2 regions of the Robertmurraya sp. genome follow, and region 2 is predicted to be linked to the other one. Evidence: predicted binding sites of a transcription regulator. Region 2 holds the regulator's gene; the other holds the start of a gene.
The links. The regulator Rex, encoded in region 2, represses fermentation and respiration genes when NADH is low (regulators of the CRP and FNR family bind a similar motif). The targets are predictions, from matches to a motif close to TTGTGAAATATTTCACAA.
Positions count from the first base shown of each region.

Region 1: the regulator Rex is predicted to act here: its motif matches at 4,883-4,900, upstream of qoxA (cytochrome aa3 quinol oxidase subunit II).

Region 1 covers NZ_JAKFCQ010000023.1:19,962-29,184, forward strand. Annotated here, with positions in the region: gene ACGLXV_RS01715 (LysE family translocator) at 1-589, opposite strand, end outside; gene ACGLXV_RS01720 (hypothetical protein) at 776-988, shown strand; gene qoxD (cytochrome aa3 quinol oxidase subunit IV) at 1,024-1,326, opposite strand; gene qoxC (cytochrome aa3 quinol oxidase subunit III) at 1,327-1,932, opposite strand; gene qoxB (cytochrome aa3 quinol oxidase subunit I) at 1,922-3,898, opposite strand; gene qoxA (cytochrome aa3 quinol oxidase subunit II) at 3,888-4,859, opposite strand; gene ACGLXV_RS01745 (DUF421 domain-containing protein) at 5,261-5,941, opposite strand; gene ACGLXV_RS01750 (formate/nitrite transporter family protein) at 5,984-6,769, opposite strand; gene ACGLXV_RS01755 (alpha/beta-type small acid-soluble spore protein) at 6,916-7,098, opposite strand; gene ACGLXV_RS01760 (ATP-binding protein) at 7,175-8,431, opposite strand; gene ACGLXV_RS01765 (BsuPI-related putative proteinase inhibitor) at 8,660-9,118, shown strand.
Region 2 covers NZ_JAKFCQ010000077.1:17,292-26,514, forward strand. Annotated here, with positions in the region: gene ACGLXV_RS11010 (beta-glucoside-specific PTS transporter subunit IIABC) at 1-230, opposite strand, end outside; gene licT (BglG family transcription antiterminator LicT) at 389-1,225, opposite strand; gene groL (chaperonin GroEL) at 1,642-3,267, opposite strand; gene groES (co-chaperone GroES) at 3,341-3,625, opposite strand; gene ACGLXV_RS11030 (CPBP family intramembrane glutamic endopeptidase) at 3,927-4,664, shown strand; gene ACGLXV_RS11035 (YdiK family protein) at 4,661-4,873, shown strand; gene ACGLXV_RS11040 (redox-sensing transcriptional repressor Rex) at 4,901-5,560, opposite strand; gene moaC (cyclic pyranopterin monophosphate synthase MoaC) at 5,588-6,082, opposite strand; gene ACGLXV_RS11050 (ABC-F family ATP-binding cassette domain-containing protein) at 6,222-8,144, shown strand; gene tsaD (tRNA (adenosine(37)-N6)-threonylcarbamoyltransferase complex transferase subunit TsaD) at 8,360-9,223, opposite strand, start outside.

The DNA.
Region 1 (9,223 bases), on a different contig from region 2:
AATAAAGACCGAACCCTAATAACGATACTCCTGAGAGGATAGAGGTGAAAATGATGTACTTCAAACTTAGCCACTTCCGAAAAAGGCTAGTAAGACCAGCAACAAATACATCCCATAGAGCAAGTCCGAGAAATATCATGGAACTATACAGAAGTAAATCAGTTGTTCCGAAGCTTGATGCTGTTTTTGCCAGGACCGATCCGTAAATACCAAGCCAAAACAAAATAGAAAGAGGGCTTGAAATAGACATGATAAATCCAATCAGAAAGCAACGAAAAATGGATTCGTTATTGCGCTGATAGTCAAAGGTGAACTTGTTAGCAGTCACAATACTTTCAATCCCGCTATAAATAAGAATAAATCCTCCAAAAAGCCATAAAAAAACCTGGATTAATGGATTGTCAAGAAAATGTACAATGCCCATATACACGGTTAACATAAATATTCCATCTGCAATCATCGAACCAGCTCCAACAGCCCATGAATGCCAAAACCCATTTTTTAAACCTTTATCTAATCTTGCTGCATTTACAGGTCCAATCGGGGCAGCCAGTGTTAAGCCAAGAACGATATAACTTAGGTAAATCACATGATCACTCCACTCACTAGGATTGTCCAAATGGGATAACTTGTACATCTTATGCGAGTGAAGGGGAAAAACATTCATAAGAATGTAATTATTAAGTAAGACAAGGCTTAAATGTGTCTAATTTTCAAAAAATATTTGACAAATTTGTGAACTTTATTAAAATATAAATAAAGGGGATGAAATAATATGAATGAAATGCAACGTAGAGCGTTAGGTCCAATTAGTACCATTGCAAAATTTGGATTAGTATTAGGGGCATTGTTATTTTTATACAGCTTTTTTGAAAGCGGTATCACAATGAGTTATACACTTTCTATTAGCATTAGTATTATGGCTTCATCCATGTTAGTGTTCGGTTTTGGTTTATTTATTTCCTTGATGGGGGAAGTTCGCAAATAAAAAATCCGGCTCAATAGCCGGATTTTTTATTTTTATTAATGAGCAGCATGCCCTGATGTTAACACCCAGATAGAACCAACAACAATAACAACTGCACAAAATACCATAAACGCGATATTTATGATATTTACTTTGCCGTCTTCTCCTTCTGTCATATGCATAAACATAAACAATTGAAGACCAGCTTGAATGATAGCAAGCGATCCAATAATCCACATGACAATCGTAAAGGACAATTTCATCTCAAGTGCTACCCATGCAGCAACGAATGTGAGTACTAGTGACAATACGAATCCAAAGACGTGAGCTAGCGGAAAACGTTCTGTACTTTTTTCCATCTATAACACCATCCCTTTTAAATAAACAAACGTGAAGATAAAGATCCAAACAACATCAAGGAAGTGCCAGTAAAGACCAATGATAAACGTCTTTCTAGCAGTAACAGGTGTTAATCCACGCTTGGCAATTTGAATGATAACCATCGTTGCCCAGAAAATCCCGAAGGTTACGTGAGCACCGTGTGTTCCTAAAAGGACAAACAAGCTAGAAAGAAAGGCACTAGTTTGCATGGTTGCACCTTCATGAACATAGTGAATAAACTCATTAATCTCCATGAATAGGAATCCTGCACCTAATAGCAGGGTTAATATAAGCCAACCAATTAAGCCCTTCTTATTGTTTCGACGCATTTCCCAAATGGCAACACCCATCGTAAAACTACTTGTTAAAAGTAGGACCGTCTGAATCATTACTTCTTTGATCATAAAAATATCTTGATGAGTTGGGCCACCTGCGTAGTTTTTATAAAGTACACCATAAACACTAAAGAGGGTAGCAAATAATACAATTTCGGCCCCGAGGAATATCCAGAACCCTAAAATATTCATACGGCTTTGTTCTGTTTGATATTCTAATGGGAGGGAAGTGTTCACATTAGCTGACATGATTATTCACCTTGCCTTCCATTTTTCTCCAAGCGCCTTCTGTCTTTTTAATTTCGTCTTTATGAATGTGGTAACCATCATTGTAATCAAATGAACGATAAATCAATCCTGCAATAATTAGTACAGCAGAAATTGCAGCTAATAAATGCCATTCAAATATGAGGAAGAACCCAACAATTCCGAAAGCGACGCACATTAAGAAAGGTAGACCAGAGTTGCTTGGCATATGAATTTCTTCTATTTCTTCGTCTTTTAATGTAAGACCTTCATTATTCTTTTTCATATACCAGAATACATCTAAAGATTTCACTTCTGGTAGTTTAGCAAAGTTATAATGTTGAACAGGTGAAGCTGTTGCCCATTCAAGTGTTCTAGCATCCCATGGGTCACTTGAAATGTTGCGGTCCGCATAACGAATGCTCCAATAAATATTGTAGCAGAACATTGCAAAACCAGCTGCTAGGATAACTGATCCGATTGCAGACAGTAAGAATAGAGGAGCAAATCCTGACTCAACAGAGAAGGTATAAGCACGTCTAACAGCTCCATTTAGACCTAGGAAGAACATTGGCATAAAGGTTACGTTAAATCCGATTACAAACAACCAGAAATGCCATTTTCCTAATTTTTCATTTAACATAAAACCAAACATTTTTGGCCACCAGTAGTAAAGTCCAGCGAATACTGCAAATACCACACCTGGAATTAATACATAGTGGAAGTGAGCAACTAAAAATAAAGTATTATGGTACTGATAATCAGCAGCACCCATCGCAAGCATAACACCTGTTACTCCACCAATAACAAAATTAGGAACAAATGCTAAAGACCAAAGCATAGCCGTAGTCATTTTAATTCGACCTTTACGCATCGTAAACAACCAGTTAAACATTTTTACACCCGTCGGAACGGCAATCATCATTGTTGTGATAGAGAAGAATGAGTTGACTAAAGCGCCAGATCCCATTGTGTAGAAATGGTGAACCCATACAAGCATACTTAGTACTGCAATGGCAACGATTGAAACGACCATCGATTTGTAACCGTATAGCTGTTTGCGAGAGAATGTCGAAATAATTTCAGAAAACATACCGAAAGCAGGGAGGATAACGATATATACTTCAGGGTGTCCCCATAACCAGAACAAGTTAGCCCAAAGCATGTCAGATCCACCAGCAGCTACTGTAAAGAAGTGTGTACCGTACAAGCGGTCAAATGTCATTAACGCAAGTGCAACCGTAAAAATCGGGAATGCGGCTACGATAATAACGGAAGTGATTAGCGTTGTCCATGTGAACATAGGCATTCTCATTAATGTCATGCCTTTTGTACGCATTTTTAAAATCGTTACGATAAAGTTAATACCAGTCATCAAAGTTCCTAGACCAGCAATCTGTAATGAGATTGCGTAGTAGTTATTCCCGATTCCTGGGCTGAATTCTTTACCTGCAAGAGGGAAGTAAGAAGTCCATCCTGCATCTGGAGCACCACCTACAACGAATGCGATATTAAACAGCATCGCACCGCTGAAGAATAACCAGAAACTTAATGCATTCAGCTGAGGGAACGCTACGTCTCTTGCTCCAATTTGAAGCGGAATAACAACGTTCATTAAACCAATTAAGAATGGCATGGCCATGAATAAAATCATGATAACACCATGAGCCGTAAATACTTCATTATAATGCTGTGCGTCTAGAATGCTCATTTCTGGACGAGATGTTTGAGCTTTCATCATTAGTCCATCCATACCGCCACGGAAGAACATAAGAACAGCGGCTACGATATACATTATTCCGATACGTTTATGGTCAACGGTAGTGATCCATTCACGCCATAGCCATTTCCATTTTTTCAGATACGTAAGACCACCAATAATTCCTAGAGAAGTTAATAAAATAGCAATCTGTGAACCTAGGATAATTGGATCTCCCGTAATCAGAATTTCATCCCACTTAATGCCCACTATGGTCACCTCCATGGTCTTCCTCATTATTTTCTACATCAGTAGTATCTTTTTCATCTTCCTGGTCAAAAATCTTTCCTTGGTACCCGTGGTAACGATAGTCTTCAGGGTCTGTCACAAGCTCAGAATCGTGATCCGCATGGTTGATCCAAGCTAAGTGTGTGTTGGAATAAGTTAAACGACCAAGATGTGTAGGTTTCAGTAGTTCCATGTACTTTTCTTCTGTAAGCTCTGGAGCTGTTTCTTTTACTTCTTTTACCCATGCATCATACTCTTCATCGGTCTGAGCAAGTACTTCAAATTCCATTTGAGCGTATCCGCGTCCGTTGAAGTTTGTGTTTCTACCCATATATGAACCAGGATTGTCAGCAACTAAATATAGTTCCGTTTCCATTTTATTCATTGAGTATTTTTGTCCACCTAGAGCTGGTACCCAGAAAGATTGCATCGTTCCAGCCGATGTTAATTTAAACAGGACAGGAGTATCTTCTGGAATGTTCACGTAGTTAATTGTTTCAATTCCTTCTTCTGGATAAGAGAATATCCATTTCCAGTCTGCAGAGGTTACGTGAATAACGATCGGTTCTTTCTCCTCATACCCTGCAGGAACATCTTCTAAGTCATACAATGTTGTAACTGTAGGAATCGTTAAAGCGATAACGATCAAAATAGGAATAGCTGTCCAGACGATTTCTAATACGGTGCTACCGTGTTCTTCTGGCGGCTCATAACCCATGTTTTCTGGCTTTTCTCTATATTTCCAAACAATATAGCCAAATAAGCCAAATACGACAACTACTACTAAAAGCATCCACATTAAAGACCAATTAATTAACTCCATGATACTTCTAGCTACTGGCCCTTGAGGCTGAAATACAACCATTTCACAACCGCTTAAAAATAATAATGGTACGGCTGTTACAAGGGATAGAAATAGCATTTTCAACTTCAATTGTTTCATCTCCTTCTTATATGAAATCAGGTTTGTGTTTTGTTTCACAAGGAAAATTAGAGTTTACCACAAAAAGATATTTTTGCATAACAAAATGTTCGTTTTTTCACAATGACATTTTGTCAGTTGTTCTTACGGTAAAATTCTATCTACTTCCTAATTACCACTATGTAGATGATAATAACATGTTAAATGAGATTAATTTGTGACAAAAATAGTAAGGAAAATAATGTTAGGGTGAATAAATGAGGGGGAATGTTGATATATCAAGGGTTTTTTAGTATATCTTTATCCGTTGTAAATTTCGACAATTTTGTGACATGATGTCACAATTCATTCATATTTAGAGGAAAACGATTACATAAAATAGGGTGTGGACAAAATTAAAATCAGGCACCTTTTTGCCTGATTTATTTATAAGGCAAGATAAAGAGTTCCTGATTTTTTTTCCACTCAGCATATAAAACCTTATCATACGTGTGAAAGTTTTGTTTCAATAGTTCGTTTTTTAACCACTGTTCATTTAGTCCAGCTTCTTGGAGATTTCCATACAGAACTTCTCCATCAAGTATTAACGTCGTAGGAATGGAAGCTTCCTCAGCTTGAATGTTTAAATCATCTAAAGTGGGTGGTCTATTCTGAGATTTCGGAAGTACACTAACAATTCCATTTGTCTCAAGGATTGCATACTCAACTTCTTGTAGAGAAAAATACCCTTGTTGACGAACTAAACTTTGCAATTGATTTATGTCGAGTTTAGCCTTTTTTAACGTTTCATATTTTATTATTCCATTCCGAATAACGATATTTGGTTCACCTTCAAGTGCTTTTCTAGTCTTTTTAAATTTCTGAGTGATAATTTCGACTCCATAAATTAAACCACCCCAAACAATCGTGCTGAATACGATTTCCACCCAGGTTGTTTCATGGTCATAAACGGCGTTGCCAATTAATTCACCTAGTATAAGAGCGGAAATAAAATCAAACGGTGTGATTTGTGATAGTTGAGTTTTCCCAAGCGCTTTTGCTAATATAAATAGCATAAAAAACCCTAGTATTAATTCTGATGCAACAGTTAAATAATGTGTCATATCAAATAACTCCTATTCAAACAGTAGGGGATTTTCTTATTATTAATGCTCATCATCAAGAAAAGGAAGGTTAACGTAATAATACATGGCCCCCATGAGGATACTACCTCCAATGAGATTGCCGATGGTCACCGGAATGAGATTATGAATGACTCCTGAAAAAGAGATCGTTCCAGGGTGGTTAAGAACAAGTGCGATAGCAAAGGTACACATATTAGCAATACTGTGTTCATATCCAGAGATGAAGAAGCAAAAAACAAATAGTATCATTACAAATAGCTTTGCACCATTCTCTTTCATTCCCATAGGAATAAAGAAAGCTAAACAAACAAGCCAGTTACAAAGAATAGCTCTAAAGAAAAGTTCCATTGTTGGAACATGCATCTTTTTCTCAACAACACTTAACAGAAAACTATTTACCGAAGTCTCCGCAAATAAACCTGTCACATAAATCAATAATGCAAATGCTGTTGCACCTAATATATTTCCTATGTAACTTAACCCCCAAAGCCGCCAAACATGATTCCAGCTCATTTTTTTCCTTAGTGCTGTGTAAGTAAAATAAAAGGTGTTACCTGTAAATAAATCCCCACCACCATAGGCAATTAGGATAATAGCTGCTCCGAATGTAAAAGCTGCCATTGGATATGCAACAGGAGAATGCTCATTGTAAAAATAGCCACCTGTTTTAAAGGCAACAATTACTCCAAACCCAATAAACATACTTGCAAGCATACTACGTAATAGATAACGAAGGATGCTTTGTTTATATGTTTTTAATTTTTTTAAGGCAAGCTTCTCAACTTCTAAAAGTGGGTAATTTTCCATCATTTCCTCCTGAACATCAAACTTCTCCAATAAAAGTTATTATTTCTAAATTTTGCGTGACTATGTACTATCATAACATTCTTAAAGTTTCATTATAAGTTAAAAAAAGAGAAGCTCAGGTATATTTTTCCTGAGCTTCTCATCGATTAAGATCGTAATTGTTGCTCTGCCATTTGGATGAGGCGTTTAGTCATTTCTCCTCCAACAGAGCCATTTGCACGTGCGGTTGTATCTGCACCAAGTTGAACTCCAAACTCATTGGCAATCTCTTCTTTCATCTGATTCAGTGCATTTTCTGACCCAGGTACCAATAGCTTGTTTCTACTCATGGCTATCCACTCCCGGCACAAGTTTTGAGCATGAATTATGCTCAAATATAGTTTGAGTTGATTATTCAAAAATATACTAAGATGTCATTAAATTTTCTACTTGTGAAGGAAAACTGGGTAAAAGAATGGTTGCCGTTGTGCCTTTATTTGGTTCACTACTGTAGGAAATATCTCCACCATGCTGCTCAATAATCTTAAAGCTAACGGTTAATCCTAGACCCGTTCCATTTTCTTTTGAACTATAAAAAGGCTCACCAAGACGTTTTTTCGCTTGCTCAGATATTCCTTCTCCACTATCAATCACACGAATAACTGTCATCCCATCAGAATTTACATCTAGTATGACATCCACTGTACCGCCGTTTCTAGACGCTTCAATAGCATTTTTAATAATATTAATGAGCAATTGTTTGATTTGATTTTCTTCACAATTGATGGTGGGAGACTGAACTTTATAGAAGTTTATATTTACATTCACCATATTTGCTTGCGTTTCTAATAAGGAAATCACATGTTCAATCGTGTTACTAACATCAGTTTTTGAAAAATTTACTTTTTGAGGCTTTGCTAAAAGCAAGAGCTCACTAACGATTTCATTTATTCTTTCTAGTTCACTGAGCATAATTTCGTAATATCTGTCGTTTTTCTGATCAGAAGGACGAATAAATTGAACAAAGCCCTTAAGAGAAGTTAGTGGGTTTCGTATTTCATGTGCAACACTAGCAGCTAGTTCCCCAATTACAGAAAGTTTTTCCGAACGTACTAATCTTTCTTCAGCCAGCTTTTTTTCTGTAATATCTCTTCCAATAACTACTAGACCTTTTCTCGAGCCATCTTCATAAAAGAGGGGATGTTTAATGGTGTCAAATGTTTTTGTCCCTCCATCAGGAAGAGTGATGACTTCTTCACATCTAGTAACCGTTCGGCTTTCCCATGCGATACGGTCTGAATATTCTTCACAATAAATGAGAGCATCACGATAAAACTCAGTGTATTCAGCCAACTCTGTGTCCGTTTTTCCTTTATAATCCACATGTTCTAATTGAAAAAGTTCAAGTCCGAAGCTATTGGTTTTTAGCCAACGCCCTTCTCCATCTTTAAAACAAACAAAGTCAACCATTGAGTTAATCAATGTTGATAATTGTTGTTCCTCTTTTTCTACCGTTTTTAATTTATGGCTTTTCTTAACAATTAAAAAGAAAAAGAAAAAATTAAAAATAACAAATAGAATATCTTTTATAAGGTGTGAAAACTTATTAGAAGTAACATCACCTGTAATATATACAGAAGTTAAAATATAAATTAAACAAAAAAAGATATAGACAATAACCATTTTTTTCAATGAGTGTTCTCCTGTTCTTCCTATATACAAAATAGTAAAAAAGTACCAATAAAATTTCATGATAGTTCTATTTGTAAAAGTACCATGTTTTTTTCAAAAAAGGAAGAGGAATACAGAGAATCAAGTTACAGATAATTTTATTCTTACTGTGTTAGTTTGTAACTTCAATCCAAATTAAACGACTAATAAGGTAAAAGGATTACAAAATGAGGTGTTTATGTGAAGAAAATCTTTGTGTTCATAATAGCAATTTTTATTTTAGGTGGGTGTGGTGCTGAAAGGGAAGCAGAACCGGTATTATCATCAGGTAAAGAGGAGGAAAATATGGATACAGTTCAAGGAGAAGTAGTTTCAATGCTTTATGAAGTTAGTCCTCTATTGTTTCAGTATCATGTGAAAAATGAATCAGGCAAGGAAATTACACTCGATTTTACTTCCTCTCAAAGGTTTGATTATTCAATAGTAAATTCAAACGGAGAAGAGGTGTTCTTATTTTCAAGTGTCAGCTCTTTTTTACAAGTGGTAGGAAAAGAGGTACTCGCTCCAGGAGACCAACTATCTTATGACATTAACGTGAAGGATGTTGAGTTAAGTAAAGGAAAATATACGTTAAATGCTTGGATGACACCAAGGACTGGTAAGGTGTATAGTTCGTCAATTGAATTCTCAGTTGAATAAATGGCCTTGTTTGTAGAAATGCCTAACTTCCAATATGAGATGTTAGGCATTATCTTTTATAGCCGCTAGGAATAGAAGAAGAAAATGGTATAATAGGTTCGTAAT
Region 2 (9,223 bases):
ATCAGTTCATCATGAACATTGTTTACATTACTTCCAATAATAATTTGATACTGTCCACCACTATTGGCGGTACCTAATACGCCCTTTATCTTCTTAATTGAATCAGTGTCTGCTTTGGAATCATCTTTTAAGTTAAAGCGTAATCTCGTTGCACAATGTGTGACATGCTCAATGTTTTTTTCCCCACCGACATGATTTAATATATCGGTAGCTGTTTTTTGATAGTCCATATAATCCTCCCATATTTAAATAAATAAAAAAAAGACCTAGGGTCCCGGAATGTAAAGAATAGTGATCGTGTCTCTTTACATATCGGGACCCTAGGTCATGCCTGCTTAATCAGTAACATTCCTAGTTAATGTTCTAATATTTAAATGTGTAATAAAATTTAGTTAATTATAACTCGTCTAATATGAACAGCTAAATATATCAGATCCTCATCGGTTAGTTCTTTTCCATAAACTTGTCTTATTTGTTCTCTGATTTTCAAACTACATTGGTATTCCTCTTTGTACTTTGATTTAATTAATTCTTGGAAATCGATATCACTGTTTTCTATAGGAATGTTTGTAGTGCTGAACAAACGATAAGCAAAAAATTTCAAGTGAGTAATAAATCTCACATAATATAAAGAATCTTCATCTAAATCGACTTTAAAATAATATCTTACTATCTTTAAAATCTTTTGAATGAACTGCGTAATCTTAACAGTTCCTTCCATATCGTATCCTAGTTCAGCGTTAATAATATGAAGCGCGATAGCTCCTGCTTCATCCTCTTTCAAATTAACATTAAATTCTCTATTAATAATATCCAAAGCTTTAAGAGCAACCTTATATTCTGAAGCATAAAACTTCTTTATTTCCCACAATAACCCATTTTTAAATTCTACACCATTTTTGTATCGGGTTACTGCAAAACTAATATGATCCGTTAATGTTATATATATATTATCATTTAATTCTGCTTTAAGTTCTAATTTAGCAGTCTTAATAATACTCTCTGAAACACGCATATACTCCATTGGAATTTGAGCAAGTAATGCATATAGCTTTCCTGCAACATTTTTTGATTTTAAATAGAATTCTTTTTCTATTTTTTCTATATCTACTGGGTCCCCTTTTTTCTTTTGAAAGCCTATTCCATTGCCTAAAAGTATTAGTTCCTGACGTCGGGGATTTATGGCACAAATGACATTATTGTTTATAACTCTAGTAATTTTCAAGTTGTTCCCCTCCTTTGAATCAACTTTTTCGCACACAAAAAGACCTATTTTCATGTAAACGTTAACTATTAACTATATGGTTAACGTTTACATAAAAATAAGGTCTTGCCTGCTTTCAGTAACAATCCTTATAAAGCTCTGATATTCATTTATAGATAATAATATAACGAGTTCTCTTAAATGTCAACAAGTTTTAGCTTAACTAAAAATAAGCCCCTTAAACAATAAAGGGAAGCGTTTAAAAAATAATTGCTTATGACGAGAACTTTGAAAAAGAACAAAAAGGAAGGTTTGAAAAAAGAAGCCTCCCACAAGTTCATCGAACTCATGAGAGGCCTCCGTTAAAATCCTCAATGTTAGCAAACCACTCTCACCTTACCAACAAACCCAGTCATATCAAGGGTTGAGGGGCATTATTACATCATGCCGCCCATTCCACCCATGCCGCCCATGTCAGGCATTGCAGGAGTATCTTCTTTAATGTCAGCAACAACTGCTTCAGTTGTTAAGAACATTGCTGCAACAGATCCAGCGTTTTGAAGAGCTGAACGAGTTACTTTAGTTGGGTCAACGATACCAGCTTCGATCATGTTTACCCACTCGCCAGTAGCTGCGTTGAAGCCTGTTCCAATTTCTTCACGCTTTAAGCGGTCTACGATAACAGATCCTTCAAGACCCGCATTGTGTGCAATTGTGCGAACTGGTTCTTCCATCGCACGTAATACGATGTTGATACCTGTTTTTACGTCGCCAGTTGCTTCGATAGCAGCCACTTTTTTGTATACGTTAAGTAGGGCAACACCACCACCAGAAACGATACCTTCTTCAACAGCTGCACGAGTTGAGTTCAATGCGTCTTCAATACGAAGCTTGCGCTCTTTTAATTCTGTTTCAGTAGCAGCTCCAACTTTAACAACTGCTACACCGCCAGCTAACTTAGCTAAGCGCTCTTGTAATTTTTCGCGGTCAAATTCAGAAGTTGTTTCTTCCATTTGCGCACGTATTTGGTTTACACGACCTGCGATTTGTGCAGAGTCTCCAGCACCTTCAACGATTGTTGTATTTTCTTTTGTTACAACAACTTTAGAAGCGCGTCCTAAAGATTGAATCGTTGCAGACTTAAGGTCACGACCTAGCTCTTCAGTGATCACTTCTCCACCTGTTAGGATAGCGATGTCTTCAAGCATAGCTTTACGACGGTCACCGAAACCAGGAGCTTTAACCGCTACTGCATTGAATGTTCCACGAAGCTTGTTAACTACTAAAGTAGCTAATGCTTCTCCTTCTACATCCTCAGCAACAAGTAATAATGGCTTACCTTGTTGTACAACTTGCTCTAGAACTGGAAGGATTTCTTGGATGCTTCCAATTTTCTTGTCAGTAATTAAGATAAATGGATTGTCTAAAACAGCTTCCATTTTATCAGAGTCAGTTACCATGTATGGAGATGCATATCCACGATCGAATTGCATACCTTCTACTACATCAAGCTCAGTAGTGAAGCCTTTTGATTCTTCGATTGTGATTACGCCGTCGTTACCAACGCGCTCCATTGCTTCAGCAATTAATTGTCCTACTTCATCATCAGCTGCAGAAATAGCTGCAACTTGTGCGATAGAAGCTTTGTTTTCAATTGGCTTAGAAATCGCACGAAGCTCTTCAACCGCTACTGCTACTGCCTTATCCATCCCTTTACGGATACCCATTGGGTTCGCACCAGCTGTAACGTTCTTTAAGCCTTCGCGGATCATCGCTTGAGCAAGAACCGTTGCAGTTGTCGTACCGTCACCAGCAACATCATTTGTTTTGCTAGCTACTTCAGCAACAAGCTTAGCACCCATGTTTTCGAATGCATCTTCAAGTTCGATTTCTTTTGCAATTGTTACACCATCATTTGTAATAAGTGGTGAACCGAATTTCTTTTCAAGAACCACGTTACGTCCCTTTGGTCCTAATGTTACTTTTACCGCATTTGCAAGTGCATCTACCCCACGAAGCATCGAGCGACGTGCGTCTTCACTAAACTTAATTTCTTTAGCCATTGTAAAATACCCTCCTCGAGTTTTTTCAATCTATTCTGTCTTCGTTTAGTTTTAAAATAAGAAAGTTCTACTCTTATCCAAGAATAGCAAGAATATCGTTTTCACGTAGAATTAAGTACTCTTTTCCTTCGAACTTAACTTCTGTGCCAGCGTATTTTGAGAAGATAATGCGGTCGTCCACAGAAACTTCAAGAGCTACACGCTCACCGCTTTCAAGTACGCGGCCAGTGCCGACAGCAACTACTTTGCCTTCTTGAGGCTTCTCTTTAGCAGAGTCTGGTAGTACAATACCGCTTGCCGTTTTTTCTTCCGTTTCAACTAGCTCAATTACAATGCGATCACCTAGTGGCTTTAACAAGTGAAACAACCTCCTCAAATATATGTAAGATTTTATTATTAGCACTCACTTAACTAGAGTGCTAACACAACTATTATATTAATGAATCTCTTCTTTTTTTGCAAGCGAGAAACCGCTTTTTTTTATAAATTTTTTGTAAAAGTCCTCCCATAACTTGTTAATTATACAACCTTACTAAGTATGTACTTTTCCATCTATTCTATCCATATAATGCTAAAATACGGACAATAATTCTTCTTATTTGATACAACCTGATGTTTACGAGTAGAATAACTATATTGGATTGAAAAGGAGACTTGTTTTGAAACGTGAATATTGGATTATATTAATTGCTTATATTGCAATGCAGCTTTCAAGCTTTATTGGTGTCCCTATAACCTCTCTTGTAATGGAAATGATTGGTTTTAATACAAATCACTCTCAAGGGTTTGCAGGTGTCACTTGGCTTGTCATCAGCTTTTCTATCACACTTGTTGTTGTCCTGCTGCTGTTGCGTAAAGAGATGGTAACTGCAAATGAAGTAAGAAACGGAGCAAGCTTAGGTCGGTCGATCCTCTGGTCCATCACAGGTGTCTTTCTTGCCCTATTTGCCCAAGCCTTTGCTGCGAATATTGAACGTTTGATTGGTATTGAGGTAGGATCTGATAATACACAACAGATTTTACGTATCATTGAAACTTTTCCTATTATGATTGTCGTTAGCTCAGTTATTGGTCCTATATTAGAAGAAATTGTCTTTCGTAAGATCATTTTTGTGGCATTTTATAAGCGTTTTAACTTTTTCCTATCTGCGTTGCTTAGCTCCGTCATTTTTTCATTTGCCCATATGGAGCCTGAGCATACCCTACTTTATTCGGCGATGGGATTCACCTTTGCGTATTTGTACGTAAAAACCAATCGTATTCTCGTTCCAATCGTTGCTCACGTATCAATGAATACGTTCGTTGTACTTGTGCAATCCGTATATAGGGAAGACTTAGAAAAATTAATCAAACAAGCAGAACAAATGCAAAGCTTTATTGGAGGATTCTTCTTATGAGACAGTCACCTTTATTCTCAGGAATTATATACATCGTCTTAGGTGCTCTGTTCACAGTGTTTGCGATTCAGGACTTACAACAAAATGGAGAGTGGGGCTTTTTTACTTACCTGCTTGTCTTGCTAGCAACATTTGATATTGGTTCAGGCATTCGGATGATTCTTTTACATTTTAAAATTAAAGAGATTAAGAAACAGCAAAAGAAATAGCCGCTCCACTAAGGGGCGGCTTGTTGTTTATTCCTCTACCATTTCTTCATCCACTGAATAGTGCTTTAAAAAGTACACAAGTGACTGTAACTCAATAGCCAAATCAATATGATGAACCCTTATTGATGATGGAACCGTTAATCGGGCCGGTGTAAAGTTTAAAATTCCTCTCACCGTTCCTTGAACCATTCGATCAGTAATGGATTGTGCGACCGTTGCTGGAACGGTTAATATCGCTACCTGAATATCTTCTCTTTCAATAACCTCTTCTAGATCATCCATATGATAGACGGGCACTTCTCCAATTTTTGTGCCTACCTTATCTTCTACTACGTCAAATGCAACAGCAATTTTTGTATTATTATTTTTTAAGAAATTATAATTTAAAAATGCTGTCCCTAAATTCCCCACTCCAATTAAAGCAACCTTCGTTAACTCATCTTGGTCGAGTGTTTTACGGAAAAAGGATAATAGATAGTTTACATTGTAACCGTATCCCTTTTTGCCTAACGCACCAAAGTATGAAAAATCTCTTCGAATCGTTGCAGAATCGACCTTCACCGCCTCACTTAGTTCAGCAGATGAAACTCGTTGCTTTCCTGATGAGTGTAAACTATTTAAAAAGCGATAATACAATGGTAGTCTTTTCGCCGTTGCTTGTGGGATTTTCATTGATTCATTACTCATCGTTCTTCCCCTACCTTCTACCTTTAACTAATATAGTTTCTCTTCTCTTTTAAAGTCACCGTTTTTTCCACCAGTTTTTTCAACAAGGTATGTTTTCCCGATAACCATTCCTTTATCTACTGCTTTACACATATCATAAACAGTAAGCGCACAAACAGAAGCGGCTGTTAACGCTTCCATTTCTACTCCTGTATTCCCTTTTGTCTTTACACTAGCAGATATATGTAGAGTATGGCAATTGTTATCTGATTCCCAATCAAAAGAAATATCGACACCAGTAAGTGGAATAGGATGACACATTGGAATAATATCCCATGTTTTTTTACAAGCCATAACGGCAGCAACCTGTGCGACTGCTAGCACATCACCTTTTTTCATTTGGTTATGTGTGATACGATCATATATCTCTTGATTGACTGTGATACTAGAATGGGCAATGGCCGTCCGTACCGTTTCGGGCTTATCACTCACATCTACCATTTTCGCTCTGCCTTCTTTATTAAAATGAGTGAACTCTGACATCAATTATACACCTCTTTCAAAATCATACACTATTTTCCTCGTTCTGTGTGAAAACATTGTAACATAGTTCACAACTCATATCATTGCTCATCCGTATTGAATGCGATACACTAACCGTAGAAGTATAGAGGTGAAATCAATGATACTACTACAAGTGAACCAGCTTTCCAAGTCTTATGGAGCTGACCTTATTTTATCGAATATAAAACTAGAAGTTCAAACAAGAGACCGTATTGCCTTAGTAGGCCGAAATGGGGCCGGGAAATCTACTTTACTCAAGATTATTGCCGGTCACCTTTCCTATGAATCAGGTGATTTAATCAAGCCCAAACATGTAACGATCGGGTATTTGGCTCAGAACACAGGTCTTGTTTCCGGATTATCCATTTGGGAAGAAATGCTTACCGTTTTTGAACAAGTCATGAATCAAGAGAAAGAGCTTCGTAAGCTCGAGGAAAAGATGGCTGATCCTACCGTATTTGAAGATGCTACTTTGTACGAGCGGACAATAAAAGAATATGACCATCTCCAAAATGAATTTAAGGAGAATGGGGGGTATCAGTACGAGTCTGATATACGTTCTGTCCTACATGGATTAAATTTCCACTCATTTGATTACTCTACAAAAATTGATAGCTTGAGTGGTGGCCAGAAAACTCGATTAGCTCTTGCGAAGTTGTTATTAACTAAACCTGATATTCTTATATTAGATGAACCTACCAACCATCTAGATATTGATACTTTGTCTTGGTTAGAGCAATATCTGACTGGCTACACGGGTGCCATCTTGATTGTATCCCACGATCGCTACTTTTTAGATAAAGTGGTCAATCAAGTGTACGAAATCTCTAGGAATCAAATCAGCAAATTCTCAGGAAACTACAGTTCTTATCTTGAACAAAAAGCCGAAAACTACGAGCGTGATCTAAAGCAATACGAAAAACAGCAAGATGAAATAGCCAAGCTCCAGGACTTTATTCAAAAGAATCTTGCTCGTGCATCGACCACCAAGCGGGCTCAAAGTAGAAGGAAGAAGCTTGAGAGAATGCAAGTTATGGACAAACCTCTTGGAGATGAGAAGTCCGCCTCCTTCGGTTTTGATATTGAAAAGCAAAGTGGCAATGAGGTGTTAAATGTTCATTCCTTATCCGTTGGCTATCATGATGAACGGATAGCTGAGGGACTTTCCCTCAGAATTACTAGAGGCGATTCCGTTGCCTTAGTTGGACCGAATGGGATTGGAAAGTCAACCTTACTTAAAACCATCCAAGGAACGTTACAACCCTTAGAGGGACAAGTTCACTATGGTTCCAACGTTAGCATTGGCTATTATGACCAGGAACAGGCGGCTCTTACTTCAAACAAGCGAGTTTTAAATGAGCTTTGGGACGAATATCCTCTGAAAAGTGAAAAGGAAATCCGGACTGTACTAGGGAATTTCTTGTTTACCGGCGACGATGTGTTAAAAACGGTATCCACTCTTAGCGGTGGGGAAAAGGCACGTCTAGCACTAGCTAAACTTATGATGCAAAAGGCCAATCTCCTTATACTAGATGAGCCTACCAACCATTTGGACTTGGACAGTAAGGAAATATTAGAAAACGCGCTAGTGGATTATCCAGGAACTATTTTATTTGTTTCTCATGATCGATACTTCATTAATCGCATTGCAACGAAGGTGATTGAGCTAAGTAAAACCGCGGCTGTTGAGTACCTTGGGGACTATGATTATTACGTGGAAAAGAAGCTTGAACAAGAAGAGTTGAAAGCCATAGAACAAGCAGAAAAGGCTGCAGCTACCGCGGTAGCTTCTCCAGAAAAAAATACGTATCAAATCGATAAGGAAGCCAAGAAATTAGAGCGTCAACGAAAGCGACGCATCGAAGAAATAGAAGGATTGATTGAACAGCTCGAAGAAACGATTGAAAAGAATAATACACTGCTTTGTGATCCAGAAATTTTTCAAGACCACGAAAGAGTGCTCAAAATTAATGAAGAAAATGAAACAGCAAAACTCCAATTAGATGAGTTACTAGAAGAATGGAGTGAACTTGCTGAATAAGCAGAAAGAACCGGGAGAATGAATCTATCCCGGTTTTTTCTTTTCCACAATTTTGTTCACAAGTAAATTGTTTTTATATGTGCTTTCCACAGGGTTTTCCACATTATCCACAATTTTAGTTTATTTTATCCACATTATACACAGTGAAACTTGTCGAAACAGTGTTTATACACAAAAAATAGCCCCTATCACGTGATAGGGACTTTTTCCTAAAGTTATGTGTTGTGGATAGATAGGTCTAATCCGGGATTTGCATTTAAGGAATAGTCACTTCTTTGTCCTTTTTCATACATGACACTTCCAGCAGCAGCAATCATGGCAGCGTTATCTGTGCATAAAGAGAGTGGAGGAATAATTAATTCTACACCTTCAATAGCAGCGAACTCTCTCTCCAGTGCGCTACGCAGTCCTTTATTAGCAGCTACTCCTCCTGCTAGTAACACTTGCTTCACTGAATACTGTTTGGCCGCACGTACTGTCTTAGTTACCAACACGTCGATAACACTTTGTTGAAAACTTGCTGCAAGATCTTCAGGTGCAATGACTTCCCCTCTTTGCTCTGCATTGTGGACGGTGTTGATAACTGCTGATTTTAATCCACTAAAGCTAAAATCATATGACCCTTCCTCTAACCAAGCTCTCGGTAAATCAATAATAGGTGAACCAACAGCTGCTAATCGGTCAATATGTGGTCCGCCTGGATATGGCATTTTTAACGTCCTAGCCACTTTATCGTACGCTTCGCCCGCAGCATCGTCTCTCGTTTCTCCAATCACCTCAAAGTGGCCATGAGCCTTCATATAAACAAGCTCTGTATGTCCACCAGAAACAACTAATGATAATAGTGGAAAATCCATTTCCTTTATCAACCGATTCGCATAAATATGACCAGCGATATGGTGGATTCCTACAAGAGGAATACCGTGAGCAAAGCTTAGTGCCTTGGCTGCGTTTACCCCTATTAATAAGGCACCCACAAGCCCTGGTCCCTCCGTTACAGCAATCGCATCAATATCTGAAAACTGTAATTCAGCCACTCTCATTGCTTCTTCTATTACAATCGTGATTTGCTCCACATG